2 regions of the Streptosporangium sp. NPDC051023 genome follow, and region 2 is predicted to be linked to the other one. Evidence: riboswitches for the same ligand, from Rfam matches in the RefSeq annotation. Region 2 holds a riboswitch; the other holds the start of a gene.
What was found. A riboswitch is a leader RNA that binds a small molecule or an ion and turns the genes downstream of it on or off. The one in region 2 is predicted to bind glycine.
Positions count from the first base shown of each region.

Region 1: it holds a riboswitch for glycine, as region 2 does, so the genes downstream of both, gcvP (aminomethyl-transferring glycine dehydrogenase) here and gcvT (glycine cleavage system aminomethyltransferase GcvT) in region 2, are expected to answer to the same signal.

Region 1 is NZ_JBFBCE010000009.1:57,368-65,223, reverse strand. It holds gene AB0395_RS08275 (mannose-1-phosphate guanyltransferase) at 1-798, shown strand, start outside; gene AB0395_RS08270 (FHA domain-containing protein) at 1,064-1,576, shown strand; gene AB0395_RS08265 (MerR family transcriptional regulator) at 1,603-2,253, shown strand; gene AB0395_RS08260 (bifunctional nuclease family protein) at 2,333-2,803, shown strand; gene AB0395_RS08255 (MerR family transcriptional regulator) at 2,948-3,568, shown strand; glycine riboswitch at 3,583-3,674, shown strand; gene gcvP (aminomethyl-transferring glycine dehydrogenase) at 3,833-6,688, shown strand; gene AB0395_RS08245 (hypothetical protein) at 6,782-7,564, shown strand; gene AB0395_RS08240 (hypothetical protein) at 7,632-7,856, opposite strand, start outside.
Region 2 is NZ_JBFBCE010000018.1:83,877-91,732, reverse strand. It holds gene AB0395_RS14595 (hypothetical protein) at 1-1,662, opposite strand, end outside; gene AB0395_RS14590 (L-serine ammonia-lyase) at 1,794-3,170, opposite strand; gene gcvH (glycine cleavage system protein GcvH) at 3,259-3,648, opposite strand; gene gcvT (glycine cleavage system aminomethyltransferase GcvT) at 3,645-4,736, opposite strand; glycine riboswitch at 4,770-4,864, opposite strand; glycine riboswitch at 4,865-4,963, opposite strand; gene AB0395_RS14575 (gamma-glutamyl-gamma-aminobutyrate hydrolase family protein) at 5,177-5,872, opposite strand; gene AB0395_RS14570 (3-oxoacyl-ACP reductase) at 5,948-6,712, opposite strand; gene AB0395_RS14565 (aldehyde dehydrogenase family protein) at 6,716-7,856, opposite strand, start outside.

The sequences.
Region 1 (7,856 bases), on a different contig from region 2:
AGCCTCCTCGGCAGGGTCGGTGTCGAGGTGCTCACCGTCAACAACCGCCTGGACGACGCCTCGCCGACCGAGACCCTCGCCGAGCGCCGTCGGGCCCTGCAACGCCTCTCTGAGCTCGTCAGCTCCTCGCGGGCGGCCTTCGGCGTACGGTTCGACCCCGTGGGGGAGCGGGTCGCGCTCGTCGATGAGATGGGCCAGCTGATTAGCGAGGAACGCGCTCTGCTGGTGGTGCTCGACCTGGTCGCGGCCGAACGGCGCGGCGGCAGGGTCGCGCTGCCGGTCACCACGACCCGGGTGGCCGAGCAGGTCTCCCGCTTCCACGGGGTGCAGGTCGAGTGGACCTCGACCGCGCTCGACGCGCTGACCGCCTCGGCCAGGGGACATGGCATGATCTTCGCCGCCGACGGGCGCGGCGGCTTCGTGGTGCCCGAGTTCGGCCCGACCGTGGACGGCCTGGCGGTGTTCCTGCGCCTGCTCGGCCTGGTCGCCAGGACCCGCCTGTCGCTTAGCCAGATCGACGCCAGGATCCCCGAGGCCAAGCTGCTGCGCCGTACGGTCCCGACTCCGTGGGCGGCCAAGGGCGTGGTGATGCGCTCGGTCATCGAGGCCGCCGAGCTCTACCGCATAGACACCACGGACGGGGTGCGTGTCGTGGCGGATGACGGCAGCTGGGCGCTGGTGCTGCCGGACCCGGCCGAGGCCGTCACCCACCTGTGGGCCGAGGCCGGGGACGTCGACTCGGCGCAGAGCCTGCTGGAACACTGGGCCAGGGTCGTCGAGGACGCGGCGGCCAGCTGAGGGGCGGACCGGGGCGGGCCGCGTGATCCGCCGCCATGGCGGAGCGAGTGCGAAAACCCAGCGCGGCGGCATGGACCGGGGCGCCGCCCGACGGTAGCTTTGTCACCGACCGAACCCGCGGTCGAGCGTCGGACTTGATCTTTCTGTCTCCTCGGTGTATGTTGCGGCATTCGCAGTCTGAGCAAATACTTGAGAAGCGATGAAGCGAGGCGCGCATCACTGAGTACCGTTGCCGCGTCTTCGCGGTAGGAGGCCGAGCCGATCGATGCCGAGCGTCTACTGCACGCAGTGCGGTCATGCCAACCCTGAGGATGCCCGTTTCTGTTCACGATGCGGGTCGCCGCTGAGCAGGTCCGATACCCCGGGAGACAGCACTTCGACGATCTCCCTGTCCGGGATCGAGGCCTACGAGGCGGAGACTGGAGAGACGCTTCTCGCCGAACGGCAGGCCGTCGAGCAATTGCCCCCGGGCACCGCCCTGCTCGTCGCCATGCGTGGTCCGAACGCGGGTAGCCGTTTTCTGCTGGACAGCGACCTGACCACCGTGGGCCGCCATCCCGAGAGCGACATCTTCCTCGACGACATCACCGTCTCGCGCCGCCACGTCGAGTTCTACCGGCGCGGTGGCGGGGTGTTCACCGTTCGCGACGTCGGCAGCCTCAACGGCACCTACGTCAACCGCGAGCGTATCGAGGAGGTTCCGCTCTACGGCGGCGACGAGGTGCAGATCGGTAAGTTCCGGCTGGTCTTCCTCACCCGTGGCGCCGCTGGAGGATGATGAGCTCCCAGGCGGCTCGTTCGCACATGAGCATCGGGGAGGTGCTCACCCTCCTGCAGGGTGAGTTCCCCGACGTCAGCATCTCCAAGATCCGTTTCCTGGAGGGCGAGGGGCTGATCGAGCCGGAGCGCAGCCCTTCCGGCTACCGGAAGTTCAGCTACGCCGACGTCGAGCGGTTGCGCTACATCCTCAGCGAGCAGCGTGACCGCTACCTGCCGCTGCGTGTGATCAAGGATCGGCTCGAGGCGGCGGCCCGCGAGGAGCGCCCCGTCGCCCGTCCGCGCGCCATCCCCGACGAGGCGCCCCCCGAGGTCCGCCTCACCCGCGAGGAACTGCTCACCGCCGCCGAGCTCGACGAGGAGACCCTCGCCGAGCTCGAGGATTTCGGCCTGCTGGCCGCCGTCGCCCGTTACTACGACGCCGAGGCGCTGGCCGTGGCCCGCAGCGTCGGGGCTCTGGCCGCCTTCGGGCTGAGAGCGCGCCACCTGAGGGTCGTCAAGGCCGCGGCCGAGCGGGAGGCGGGCCTCGTCGAGCAGGCCGTCGCGCCGTTGCTGCGCCGCAGGGGACCCGGTGCGATCGACCGGGCGGATGAGACCGCCAGGGAGATTTCCGGTCTTCTACTGGAATTGCATGCTTCACTCCTGCGTTCCGCCGTGCGTGGGGTCTTGGGCCGGTGAGAACCTGACCAGGCACTCGTGCCCTCACGAGTGTTACGTTGAACAAACCGGTCGTAATCCAGCGAAGACGGAGCAGCCCGTGTTGCAGATGGAGGTCGTGGGCGTTCGGGTTGAGATGCCCTCAAACCAGCCTATTGTCCTGCTGAAGGAGGCACATGGGGAGCGTTACCTGCCGATCTGGATCGGCATGACAGAGGCGACGGCCATCGCCATGGCCCAGGCCGAAGAGCCGCCGCCCCGGCCACTCACCCATGACCTCTTCCGCGACGTGCTCGACGCGCTCGGCGTTCGGCTGAGCACCGTGAACATCGTCGCACTCCGTGACGGGATCTTCTTTGCCGATCTCGTTTTCTCCAACGGGGTCGAGGTGAGCGCCCGTCCCTCCGACTCCATAGCCCTGGCACTGCGTACGGGCGCCCGCATCTTCGCCAGTGAGGAGGTCGTCAGGGAGGCAGGGGTGATCATTCCCGATGACCAGGAGGACGAGGTGGAGAAGTTCAGGGAGTTCCTTGACACGATCACACCCGAGGACTTCGGTCGCGCAGGGTAGGAATTTCGGTGCATTTACGCTTCACGACGCGCCGAGTGGGGTCGTTGACTGATCTTGGTCCCGGTCCTACGGTGCAAGTGAAACCCGTGGCCGTGCGCAAACCCCCAGATCAGGCCACGGGATGAGAGAAAGCCGGAGGTCCGCGTGGCGGTCAGCAGCGGCGAGGGTAGAAACGCCGACCAGGATGACCCGGAACGACGCCAGTCGGCACGTCAGCGCGCGGGTGAAGAGGGTCTGCTGTTTGATGGGCAACCGGTGAAACTGCCCGCCGACATCGGATACCGCGGCCCCACGGCCTGTGCCGCGGCCGACATCACCTATCGGCAACTGGACTACTGGGCGCGCACCGGCCTGGTCGAGCCGACGGTGAGAGCCGCCCACGGGTCGGGTTCCCAGCGGCTGTACGGCTTCCGCGACATCCTGGTGCTCAAGGTCGTCAAGCGGCTGCTCGACACGGGCGTGTCCCTCCAGCAGATCCGCATCGCGGTCCAGCACCTGCGCGACCGCGGGGTCAACGACCTCGCCCAGATCACCCTCATGAGCGACGGGGTGAGCGTCTACGAGTGCACCTCGCCCGACGAGGTCATCGACCTGCTTCAGGGGGGTCAGGGTGTCTTCGGCATCGCGCTCGGCCGGGTCTGGCAGGAGGTGGAGGGCTCTCTAGCAGACCTTCCCGGAGAGCGTGCGGAGTCGGACCAGGGCCCTTTAGGCGATCACCACGCGGATGAGCTGGCCCGCCGTCGTAGGGCTCGCCGCACCGGGTAAGGTTGGTGTGCTGCTGACTCTGCGCGGGAGAGACCCCGACGCGATCGGGGCGCCGAAGGAGCAACCTCCCCGGAATCTCTCAGGCACCCGGTACCGCATGGACGAGGCGACTCTGGAAAGCAGGTGCGCTCGCCAGGCGCGCCTCACCGACGGTGAAAGCCTCCTGCGGCAGGGAGGTGAAACTCTCAGGTCGCGATGACAGAGGGGGAGATCCGGCATACGCCCGCGCCCAGCGCCGGTCTCCAACGCCTCGGGAGGCTTCCCATGACCGACCTGTCACCGCTCAGCGAGCTCACCCCTCCGCCGTTCGCCACCCGCCACATCGGGCCTGCCGACGCCGACCAGGCCCGCATGCTCGAGGCGGTCGGATTCGCCTCGACCGCCGACCTGGTCGCGGTGACCGTTCCCGAGGCCATCAGGGCGAAGGATCGGCTGAAACTGCCGCCCGCCGCGAGTGAGACCGAGGCCATCGCCGAACTGCGCGCCCTCGCCGGGCGCAATACCGTGCTCACCTCGATGATCGGCCTGGGGTATCACGACACGATCACTCCGGCCGTCATCCGCCGCAACCTCCTGGAGAACCCGGGCTGGTACACCGCCTACACCCCGTACCAGCCGGAGATCTCCCAGGGCCGCCTCGAGGCCCTGATCAACTTCCAGACGGTCGTCTCCGACCTGACCGCGCTCGACGTTGCCGGAGCCTCCCTGCTGGACGAGGCGACCGCGGCCGCCGAGGCGATGACGCTGGCCCGTAGGGCGGGCCGTACCTCGTCGAACGTGTTCGTGGTCGACGCGGACGCGCTGCCGCAGACCAAGGCCGTGCTGCGCACCAGGGCCGAGCCGCTCGGCATCGAGCTGGTCGAGAGCGATTTCACCGCGGAGCTCCCCGAGTGCTTCGGCGTGCTCGTGCAGTACCCGGGCGGCAGCGGCCGGATCAGGGACTTCCGCGCCGTCGCGGACGCCGCCCACGCGCGTGGCGCCCAGGTGATCGCCGCCGCTGACCTGCTCGCCCTCACCCTGCTCGCCGCCCCCGGCGAGGTCGGCGCCGACATCGCGATCGGCTCCTCGCAGCGCTTCGGCGTCCCGCTGGGCTTCGGCGGTCCGCACGCGGCCTACATGGCGGTCCGTGACGGCCTGCAGCGGCAGATGCCGGGCCGCCTGGTTGGCGTCTCCCAGGACGCCGACGGGCGCCCCGCCTACCGGCTCGCGTTGCAGACCCGCGAGCAGCACATTCGCAGGGAGAAGGCGACCAGCAACATCTGTACCGCGCAGGTGCTGCTCGCGGTGATCGCGGGCATGTACGCCGTCTACCACGGCCCAGAGGGCCTGCGCAGGATCGCCAGGCGCGTTCACCGGCACGCCGTCGTGCTCGCCGCGGGCCTGCGCCACGGCGGTGTCGAGGTCGTCCACGACGACTTCTTCGATACCGTGCTCGCCCGGGTGCCGGGCCGCGCGGCCCAGATCGTCGCCGTGGCCCGCGACAACGGGGTCAACCTGCGTCTGGTCGACGCCGACCACGTCGGCGTCACCTGCGACGAGAGGACCGAACTGCTCCACCTGGAGCTGGTCCTGGCCGCCTTCGAGGTCAGCGGCGCCGTCCTGACCGACCTGGACGCGGCCACCCACGACGCGCTGCCCGCCCACCTGGCGCGCGTCGGCGACTACCTCACCCACCCGGTGTTCCACAGCCACAGGTCCGAGACGGCCATGCTGCGCTATCTGCGCAGACTCCAGGACAAGGACATCGCGCTCGACCGGTCGATGATCCCGCTGGGCTCCTGCACCATGAAGCTCAACGCGACCACCGAGATGGAGCCGATCACCTGGCCCGAGTTCGCCGGGTTGCACCCTTACGCCCCCGAGGACCAGGCCGCCGGCTACGCGGAGCTGGTCGGGGAACTGGAAGGCTGGCTGGCCGAGGTCACCGGCTACGACGCCGTCTCCATTCAGCCGAACGCGGGCTCCCAGGGCGAGTTCGCCGGTCTGCTGGCGATCCGCGCCTACCACAAGGCGCGCGGCGACTCCGGCCGCGACGTCTGCCTGATCCCGTCGTCGGCGCACGGGACGAACGCCGCCAGTGCGGTCATGGCGGGCATGCGCGTCGCGGTGGTCGCCTGCGACGACAACGGCAACGTGGACCTCGACGACCTCAACGTCAAGATCGACAAGCATCGTGACCATCTCGCCGCGATCATGGTGACCTACCCGTCGACGCACGGCGTCTACGAGGAGACCATCACCCAGATCTGCGAGCGGGTGCACGAGGCGGGTGGCCAGGTCTACGTCGACGGCGCCAACCTCAACGCGCTGGTCGGTCTGGCCAAGCTGGGCGAGTTCGGGGCGGACGTGTCCCACCTGAACCTGCACAAGACCTTCTGCATTCCGCACGGTGGCGGCGGCCCCGGCGTCGGCCCTGTCGCGGTCCGCGCCCACCTTGCCGATTACCTGCCCGGCCACCCGCTGCGCGACGACTCGCCGGTCGGCCCCGTCTCGGCCGCACCGTACGGCTCCGCGGGCATCCTGCCCATCTCCTGGGCCTACATCAGGATGATGGGCGCCGACGGCCTCAAGGCGGCCACCGAACAGGCCATCCTGTCGGCCAACTACCTGGCCCGCAGGCTCGCCCCGCACTACCCCGTCCTCTACACCGGCCGTGGCGGCCTGGTCGCCCACGAGTGCATCATCGACCTGCGCCAGATCACCAGGGAGACCGGTGTGACCGTCGACGACGTGGCCAAGCGTCTGGTCGACTACGGCTTCCATGCGCCGACCATGTCCTTCCCCGTCGCGGGCACGCTGATGATCGAGCCGACCGAGAGCGAGGACCTGGCCGAGCTCGACCGGTTCTGCGAGGCGATGATCGCGATCAGGGGTGAGATCGAGAAGGTCGCCTCAGGGGCGTACGACAGGACGGACAACCCGCTGCGCAACGCCCCGCACACGGCCGCCTGCCTGGTCGCCGACGACTGGAAGCACGCGTACTCCCGCACCGAGGCGGCCTACCCGCTGCCGTCGGTGCGCGAGGGCAAGTACTGGTCGCCGGTCCGCCGCATCGACCAGGCGTACGGCGACCGCAACCTCGTGTGCTCCTGCCCGCCCCTTGAGGCCTACGAGGACTGATTCGCACCGTTAAGATCCACCTCGTATGTCGGGAGACGAACATGGCCCCGGGTCATTAGGCTCGGGGCGATTCCTTACCCGGAGGGACCCTGCATGCCAGAGGTGGACACGCGTCCGTTGGACACCGCGCGGAGGCTGGCCGAGGGCGGTGACCTGGCCGCAGCCGCGACGATCTTCGCGGAGCTCGCCGCCGACACCGCGGAGCCGGATCAGGCCCAGGCGGCGGTCGGGCTGGCGGTGGTGCTTGAGGAGCGCGGAGACGTGGCGGGTGCCAGGGCGGCGGCCCGCACCGCGCTGGCGACCGGGCACCCGGAGTACGCTGCGCAGGCCGCCTGCCTGCTCGCCAGGAGCTTCGAACGGGAGAACCTTCCCGACCAGGCCAGGGCCGCCTGGCAGGCCGCCCTGGGCACGGGGGACCCCGTCTGTGTCCCGCTGGCCCACATGGGCCTCGCCAGGCTTGCGACAGGCCTGGAGGAGGCGGAGAAGGCTCTGAGGGCCGCGCTGGCCACCGAGGAACCGGAGATCTCCTCCAGAGCGGCCCAGCGGCTGGCCGAGATCCTGCTCGACGAGGGGGAGGCGGCCGAGGCGGCGGGAGTGCTCATGGACGCCCTGTCCGTGCCCGACGTCGCCGAGGTGGCGAGGCTGCGGGTGCTCCTCGGCATCGCGCATCTCGAACTGGCCTGCGCCGAGCTCACCGGGGCGGTCGAGGAGGGCGGCGACGCCGAGACCGGCGCGCTCGCCATCGAGCTGCTGGCCCGCACGCTCCCGCTGAGAGGCCGCGACGAGGACGCAGAGCGGGTGTGGCGCTACGGCCTGGACAGCGCTGACGAGGATCTGGCCGAGGGCGTCAGGCTCCGGATCAACCGCGGCGGCTGACGCCCTCGCGACTGCGCCGTTCGTCGCCGGGGGATCCGCGGCCTTCGCGGATCCGTCGCCGGGTCGCTCAGTCGCGGCCGAACAGGCGGCCGATCGCGTGGGCGAAGTTGACCGCCACGATGCCGCCCCAGGCCAGGAGGACCCCCACGGTCCCGCTCTCGGTCGCGATGGCGGTCAGCGGGATGGCGAGGGCCATCGAGCCGAGCGCGAGCGGGAGGGCGCCGTTGCCGTTCTTGCGCGGTGGGGGAGGAGGCTGGTTGAGGTGCTGGGGGCGGTAGCCGGCACCCTGCAT
Region 2 (7,856 bases):
AGGACGGTAGGGGACGAGGACCTCGGGGCGGCCGTCCGCCTGCACGTCCGCTGTCGCTGAGCGGCTGTCGATCCGCCTGTCCATGACCGCTGAGCGGCCGTCCGTCCGCCTGTCCGGGGCTGCTGAGCGGCCGTCCGGCCGCCCGTCCGCTCGCCCGTCCGCTCGCCCGTCCGCTCGCCCGTCCGCTCGCCCGTCCGTGGTCGCCGGCCTCCGCTCCCGCGCCCCGAAGGCCAGCCCCGCCGCCAGGCAGGCGAACGGGACGGCCGGCACCACGTAGCGGTGGTCGAAGGCCGCGATGAAGGGCGGCAGGACCAGCAGCACGGTTCCCACCGCCCACGGCAGCAGCACGGCGCCGCCGAGCCGACGCCAGTTGCGCAGGACGCCGACCAGCCCGAACAGCGCGACCACGGCGAGGAAGGGCCCGCGCAGGAAGCCGAACTCCTGGTAGGCGCGCAGCCACCCGGCGTACGGCTCGACGAGACGGGTCTCGCCGGAGGCGCCCTGGTAGGCGACGGTCAGCTCCTCCGCGGTCTTTCCCTGGGAGGCGGCTCCGCTGGGGAAGGGCCTGGCGGCGTCGGGGAAGACGTAGGCGCTCTGCGGTCCCGGGGTCGGGTAGACCCGGCGGTCCCAGTCGAAGATGTGGGCCACGTCGGCCAGGCCCGCGTTGAGGAAGTCCAGCGGCTGGGCCCTGATGGCCTGGGTGGCGAAGGCACCCGCGAGCCTGTCGCGCTCGGCCCAGGTGCCCTTGATCCGGTTCAGCGGTGAGTTGCCGTCCCAGATGTAGACCGGCGGAGCCTTGCGCTCGCTCACCGGATCTGTCGGGCACAGAGCGGCCTCGGGGCCGGTCGGCTTGATCCTGGCGCAGTCGGCGAAGGTGATCGTGCGTGCCCATAGGAAGGCGTTCCCCCTGGTCAGCCCGTAGTTGCCGTACTCGGACCTGAACCAGGCCGCGTAGCCGCCCAGGCCGATCGCGCAGGCCAGCGCGGCGGCCGTGACCGCTCTCCACCCGGTCCGTCTGATCACCATGCACACCAGCACCACGGCGATCAGCGGCAGCCCGATCGTTCTGGTCGCGGTCGCCGCCGCGAGCAGTAACCCGGTGAGCAGCGCCGCCCAGACCGGCGGCCGCCGCCGCCACATCACCAGCGTGACCGCCGCGACCGCCAGGAACTCCAGCAGCAGATCCGCCATCACGAGGTGTTCGAGCTGGACCTGGTGGACGTCCAGCAGCACGGGGAGCGCGGCGAGCGTCGCCCCCCACCCCGGCAGCCCGCCGAGGCGGCGCAGCAGGAGGTAGACGCAGACCGCCATGGCGAGCCCGAGCAGGTGCTGGAACACGACCACCGCCTGGACGCTGGACAGCGGCCGCAGCGCCCACAGCAGCAGGGAGTAACCGGAGGGGCGCGACTCCATGGGCCGGGGGTCGAGCCCGGCGCCGAGGTAGACGAAGGAGTCGGCCCAGAACCACAGCGCCGGCCGGTAGCCGAGCACGGCCAGCGCGCGGACCCCGGCCCCGGCGAGCAGGGCGACCGCGAAGAGCACGTGGGAGCCGGCGAAGCGCAGCACACGGGGGCCGCGGTGATCGTGGGAGAGGGGGAGCGCGCGGTGGCGGGCACGGCTCCCCGGACGCGTTCCCTCCGGTTCAAGAACCTCCGTCGACACCGCGACCTCCCGAGTCTCAGCGACAGGGTCACCCAGCATAGGCGTGGCACGGGAGGTCACCGAGCGAGATGGTGAAATTTCGGGCTGATTGACTCATTTGTCCGATGGTGCTGGGCCCCCCGGTACGGCGGTCAGCACTCGATGACGTTCACCGCCAGGCCGCCCCGGCTCGTCTCCTTGTACTTGTCGAGCATGTCGCGCCCGGTGTCGCGCATCGTCCTGATCGCCTTGTCCAGGGACACGAAGTGACGGCCGTCGCCGCGCAGCGCGATCCTGGCCGCGGCGATCGCCTTGATCGAGGCGACCGCGTTGCGCTCGATGCACGGGATCTGCACCAGGCCGCCGATCGGGTCGCAGGTCAGCCCCAGGTTGTGCTCGATGCCGATCTCGGCGGCGTTCTCCACCTGCTCCGGGGTACCGCCCAGCGTCTCGGTGAGCCCGGCCGCGGCCATCGAGCACGCCGAGCCGACCTCGCCCTGACAGCCGACCTCCGCCCCCGAGATCGAGGCGTTCTCCTTGAACAGCACGCCGATCGCCCCCGCGGTGAGCAGGAAGCGCACCACCCCGTCGTCGTCGGCGTGTGGGACGAACCGGTCGTAGTAGGTGAGCACGGCCGGGACGATGCCCGCGGCGCCATTCGTCGGGGCGGTGACGATGCGCCCGCCCGCCGCGTTCTCCTCGTTCACCGCCAGGGCGAACAGCGAGACCCAGTCCATCGCGTGCAGCGGGTCCTTCTCCGTGGCCTCGCTCTGCAGCCTCCGGTGAAGCTGGTGGGCCCTGCGCTTGACCTTCAGCCCGCCGGGCAGCACGCCCTCCTTGGCGGTGCCGCGCCTGACGCACTCGGCCATGACGCGCCACAGCTCCAGCAACCGGTCGCGGATCTCCTGCTCCGAACGCCCGAAGGCCTTCTCGTTCTCCAGCATCAGGCCGGAGATCGACAGCCCCGTCTCCGCGCAGTGGCCGAGCAACTCGGCGGCCGTGGTGAAGGGGTACGGAAGGACGGTGTCGTCCGGCTTGATCCGATCGGCTCCGGTGGCGTTCTCGTCGACGACGAAGCCGCCGCCGACCGAGTAGTAGACCTTCTGGCGAAGGATGTCACCCGTTTCGGAGAAGGCGGTGAAGCGCATGCCGTTCGGGTGGTGCGGCAGTGAGATCTTGCGTTCGAAGACGAGGTGCTCGCCGACCACGAAGGGGATCCCGTGGGAGCCGTAGAGCTGGATCGTTCCCGAGGCGCGCATGGCGGCCAGCCGGTCGTCCACGGTGTCGACGTCGACGAGTTCGGGCTTCTCCCCGGACAGACCGAGCAGGACGGCTTTGTCGCTGCCGTGGCCCTTTCCGGTCAGGCCGAGTGAGCCGTAGAGGATCACCTCGACCCTGGCGGTCTTGTCCAGGAGCCCTTCCAGGTCGAGACCGCGGGCGAACTTGTGGGCGGCGGCCATCGGGCCGCCGGTGTGCGAGCTGGACGGGCCGATCCCGATCTTGAAGAGGTCGAAGACGCTGATCGCCATTGATCTGTCCCTGCCTTCATGCCATGTCACATCGCCGTGATCATGCGCGCCGGCGGGCGCGCATGATCACGACACAAGCCAAGAGATTTCAGGATTCGCCCGAAGTGAGCGCGGCGTACTCCTCGGGAGACAGCAGGTCGTCCGGGTCGCCCTCAAGGCGGACGCGGAACAACCAGCCCTCACCGTATGAGTCGCTGTTGACCAGCGAGGGGTCGTCCACAACCGCCTCGTTGACCTCGACGATCTCGCCGCTCACCGGCGCGAAGATGTCGCTCACCGACTTGGTCGACTCGACCTCGCCGACCGCGTCGCCCGCGGTGACCGCCGAACCGACCTCGGGCACCTGCACGTAGACCACGTCACCCAGCGCGTTGGCGGCGTAGGCGGTGATGCCCACGGTCAGGGTCAGGCCGTCGTCGATGCCCGAGATCCACTCGTGTTCCTTGGTGTAGTGCAGGTCCTCGGGAATGTTGCTCACTTTTTCCTCCTGTAGAAAGGCAGTTCAACGACCTCGACCGGCTCGTGGCTACCCCGGATGTCCACGGCCAGGCCTGTGGACAGGTCGTTGTCCACGTAGGCCATGGCGATCGGCCTGCCCAGTGTCTGGGAAGGCGCTCCGCTGGTCACCTCTCCGACGACGGCGCCGCCGTCGGAGAGCACCACCGGATACCCGTGGCGGGGCACCCTGCGGCCGGTCGCGATCAGTCCGACCAGGCGACGGGTCGGCGGGACGTCCTTGAGCGGTTCAAGGGCCTGCCTGCCGACGAAGTCACCGGGCTTGTCAAACCTCACCACACGGCCGAGCCCCGCGTCGAACGGAGTGAGCTCTGCGGACAGCTCGTTGCCGTACAGCGGCATCCCGGCCTCGAGACGGAGGGTGTCGCGCGCGGACAGTCCGGCGGGAAGCAGGCCGTACGGCTCGCCCGCCTTGGTGAGCGCGGCCCAGAGCGGCTCGGCGTCCTGCGCGGCCACGAACAGCTCGAAGCCATCCTCACCGGTGTATCCGGTGCGGGCGATGAGGGCCTCGCGCCCCGCCACGGTCGCGGGCAGGCCCGCGTAGTACTTGAGGTTGTCGAGGTCGGCCTCGGTGAGCTCGCCCAGGATGGCGCGGGCCTTCGGTCCCTGGACCGCGACCAGCGCGTATCGCTCGGAGCGGTCCTCGACCGCGGCGTCGAAGGTCCCGGCGCGCTCGGTGAGCTCGGCGGCGACGCGGGGGTAGTTGGAGGCGTTGGCGACGACCATGAACTCCTCGTCCGCCAGGCGGTAGACGATCAGGTCGTCCAGCACGCCGCCCCGAGGGTCGACGATCATCGTGTAGCGGGCGCGCCCCGGCTCGAGGGCGGAGATGTAGCCGACGAGCGCGTGGTCGAGGGCCTGGCCCGCCTGCGGGCCCGTCACGAAGATCTCGCCCATGTGGGACAGGTCGAACAGGCCCGCCGCCTGGCGGACCGCGTTGTGCTCGGCGGACTCGCTCCCGTAGCGGAGCGGCATCAGCCAGCCCGCGAAGTCGGTCAGCGTCGCGCCGAGAGCCTCGTGGACGCCGCGCAGCGGCGTGGGTCGGGACATGTTCGCACCTCAGACAGGGGTCAGATGAGAGCATCCTCCCCCTCTGTCATGGATGCCTGAGAGCTTCGCCCGTTTTTTGCCGGACTTTCACCTTCGGCGAGGCCTCGGGGCCTGCTTTCCAGAGGGCACCTACCCGCACGGTCCTTTGCCTTGAGAGGTTCGCGGGGAGGGCTTGCTCCTTCAGGGGTCCTGGCCTGGATGTCAGGACGCTCTCCCGCGCGGGATTCATCGGTGTCGTGGCCAGCCTAACCGTACGCGAGGGCCGAGCGAAATCCCCGCGCGGCCACAGTCCCTCGCCGATCTTCTCGCTTCGGTACCTTGCGGGGCCGTGACCGCCGCCGTTTCCGGTCACGGCCCCCGCTCGTTTCCGGTCAGGCTCCCCGTCCCCGCTGGTTCGGCGGCTCCCGTGGGACCGCCTCCTCGCCCACGAGTGACCGCGTTCAGGCGCGGGCGTGCCGTACCAGGGCCTCGAAGAGCGCGGACTCGTCGTCGGCCTCGGGGTGCCACTGGACCGCGAGGGCGAACGGGTGATCCCGCAGCTCGACGGCCTCGACCGTGCCGTCCTCCGCGGTCGCGGTCACGGTCAGGCCGGCGCCGACTCGGTCCACGGCCTGGTGGTGGTAGTGGGCCACCTCGGCCGGGCCGGTGCCAAGGATCTCCGAGGTCAGGCTGCCCGGGGTGGGTTTCACCGGCATCCGGCCGTACCTGCCCGGGGCCGGGGCGTGGTCGCGGCCGCCCACCACGTCGGGCAGGTGCTGGTGCAGGCTGCCACCGAGGGCGACGTTGAGGACCTGCAGCCCCCGGCAGACGCCCAGGAACGGCACGCCCCGCTCCAGCGCCGCCCTGACCAGGCCGAACTCGGCGGTGTCCCGGAACTCGCGGACGTAACCCGTCTGCTCGTGCTGGGCCTGGCCGTACCGTGCCGGATCGACGTCTCCGCCACCGGCCAGGATCAGCCCGTCCAGCCGTTCGACCGCCGTCGCGGGATCGCCCACCGGGGGCAGGATCACCGGCTGGCCGCCCGCGCGGGCCACGTGGTCGACGTAGTTGTACGGCAGGAGCGCGGCGGTCGTCTCCCAGACGGTGAACTTCGCGGGCTCGACGTAACAGGTGACGCCGATGATGGGACGGGACATGATCTCTTTTCTGCCTGATGCCGGGACGTGGGGCGCAGGTCCACGTCCCGGCACGTTCTCGATGACAGCCGATGGCTACAGGGGCGTGACGTAGGCGCCCGAGATGCCGCCGTCGACCAGGAACTCGGAGCCGGTGATGAAGCTCGCGTCGTCCGACGCCAGGAACGCGACCGCGGCGGCGATCTCCGAGGCCTCGGCGAACCGGCCGACCGGGATGTGCACCAGGCGGCGCTGCGCCCGCTCGGGGTCTTTGGCGAACAGCTCCTGTAGCAGCGGTGTGTTCACCGGCCCGGGGCAGAGCGCGTTGACCCTGATCCCCTCCCGGGCGAACTGCACGCCCAGCTCCCTGGACATGGCCAGCACCCCGCCCTTCGACGCGGTGTAGGAGATCTGGCTGGTCGCCGAGCCCATCACCGCCACGAACGACGCGGTGTTGATGATCGATCCCTTGCCCTGGCGGCGCATGTAGGGGATGGCGTGCTTGCAGCACAGGTAGACCGAGGTGAGGTTGACCTCCTGGACCCGCCGCCACGCGTCGAGGCCGGTCTCCAGGATCGAGTCGTCGTCGGGAGGCGAGATGCCCGCGTTGTTGAACGCGACGTCCACGCTGCCGTAGGTGTCGAACGCGGTCTGGAACGTCCTGGCCACGTCGTCCTCGCTGGAGACGTCGGCCTTGACGAACAGGCCTCCGGCCTCGGCCGCCGCCGCCGACCCGCTCGCCTCGTCCAGGTCGACGCACACGACGCGGGCCCCCTCCTCGGCGAACCTCCGCACGGTCGCCAGGCCGATCCCGCTCCCCGCGCCGGTCACGACGGCAACCCGGTCCTGCAAACGCCGCATGCTCTACTCCTCGGAAAAGAAGACGTTCTTGGTCTCGGTGAACGCGGACAGGGCGTCCGGGCCCAGCTCGCGGCCGAGCCCCGACTGCTTGAACCCCCCGAACGGCGTCCAGTAGCGGACGCTCGAATGGGAGTTCACGCTGAGGTTGCCCGCCTCGACCGCGCGGGCGACCCGCAGCGCGCGTCCCACGTCGCGGGTCCAGATGGAGCCGCTGAGGCCGTAGCGCGTGTCGTTGGCGATCCGTACGGCGTCCGCCTCGTCGTCGAAGGGCACGACCGTCACCACGGGCCCGAAGATCTCCTCGGTGAACGCGGGATCGTCCAGGCTGTCCGGGGTGAGGAGCGTCGCGGGATACCAGAACCCGGGCCCCGAGGGGCACGACCCGGTGGCGTGCGCCGTACCGGTGACGAACGAGGCCACCCGGTCGCGGTGCTCGGCGCTGATCAGCGGGCCCATCTCCGTGGCCTCGTCGCGGGGGTCGCCAACCTTGACGTTCAGCACCGCCCGGGTGAGCCGTTCGAGGAAGTCGTCGTGGACGGAGCGTTCGACGAGGATTCGGGAGCGCGCGCAGCAGTCCTGGCCCGAGTTGTCGAACACGGCGTACGGCGCGGTCGCCGCCGCCTTCTCCAGGTCGGCGTCGGCGAAGACCACATTGGCGCTCTTGCCGCCCAGCTCCAGGGTGATCCGCTTGACCTGTCCCGCGCAGGTGGCCGCGATCCGCTTGCCCACCTCGGTCGAGCCGGTGAACACGATCTTCGCCACATCCGGATGCTCGACCAGCCGGGCACCCGCGACCTCACCGGCCCCCGGCAGGACCTGGAGCACCCCCTCGGGCAGGCCCGCGGCCAGGGCCAGCTCGGCCAGCCGCAGCGCGGTCAGCGGCGTCTGCTCGGCGGGCTTGACGATCACGGTGTTGCCCGCGGCGAGCGCGGGGGCGACCCCCCAGGTCATGATGACCATGGGGAAGTTCCACGGCACGATCACGCCGACGACGCCGAGCGGCTCCTGGAAGGTCACATCGACGCCGCCGGGCACCGGGATCTGCTTGCCGTGGTTGCGCTCCGGCGCCCCGGCGTAGAAGTCCAGCACGTCGCGGACGTTGCCCGCCTCCCAGCGGGCGTTGCCGACGGTGTGCCCCGCGCTC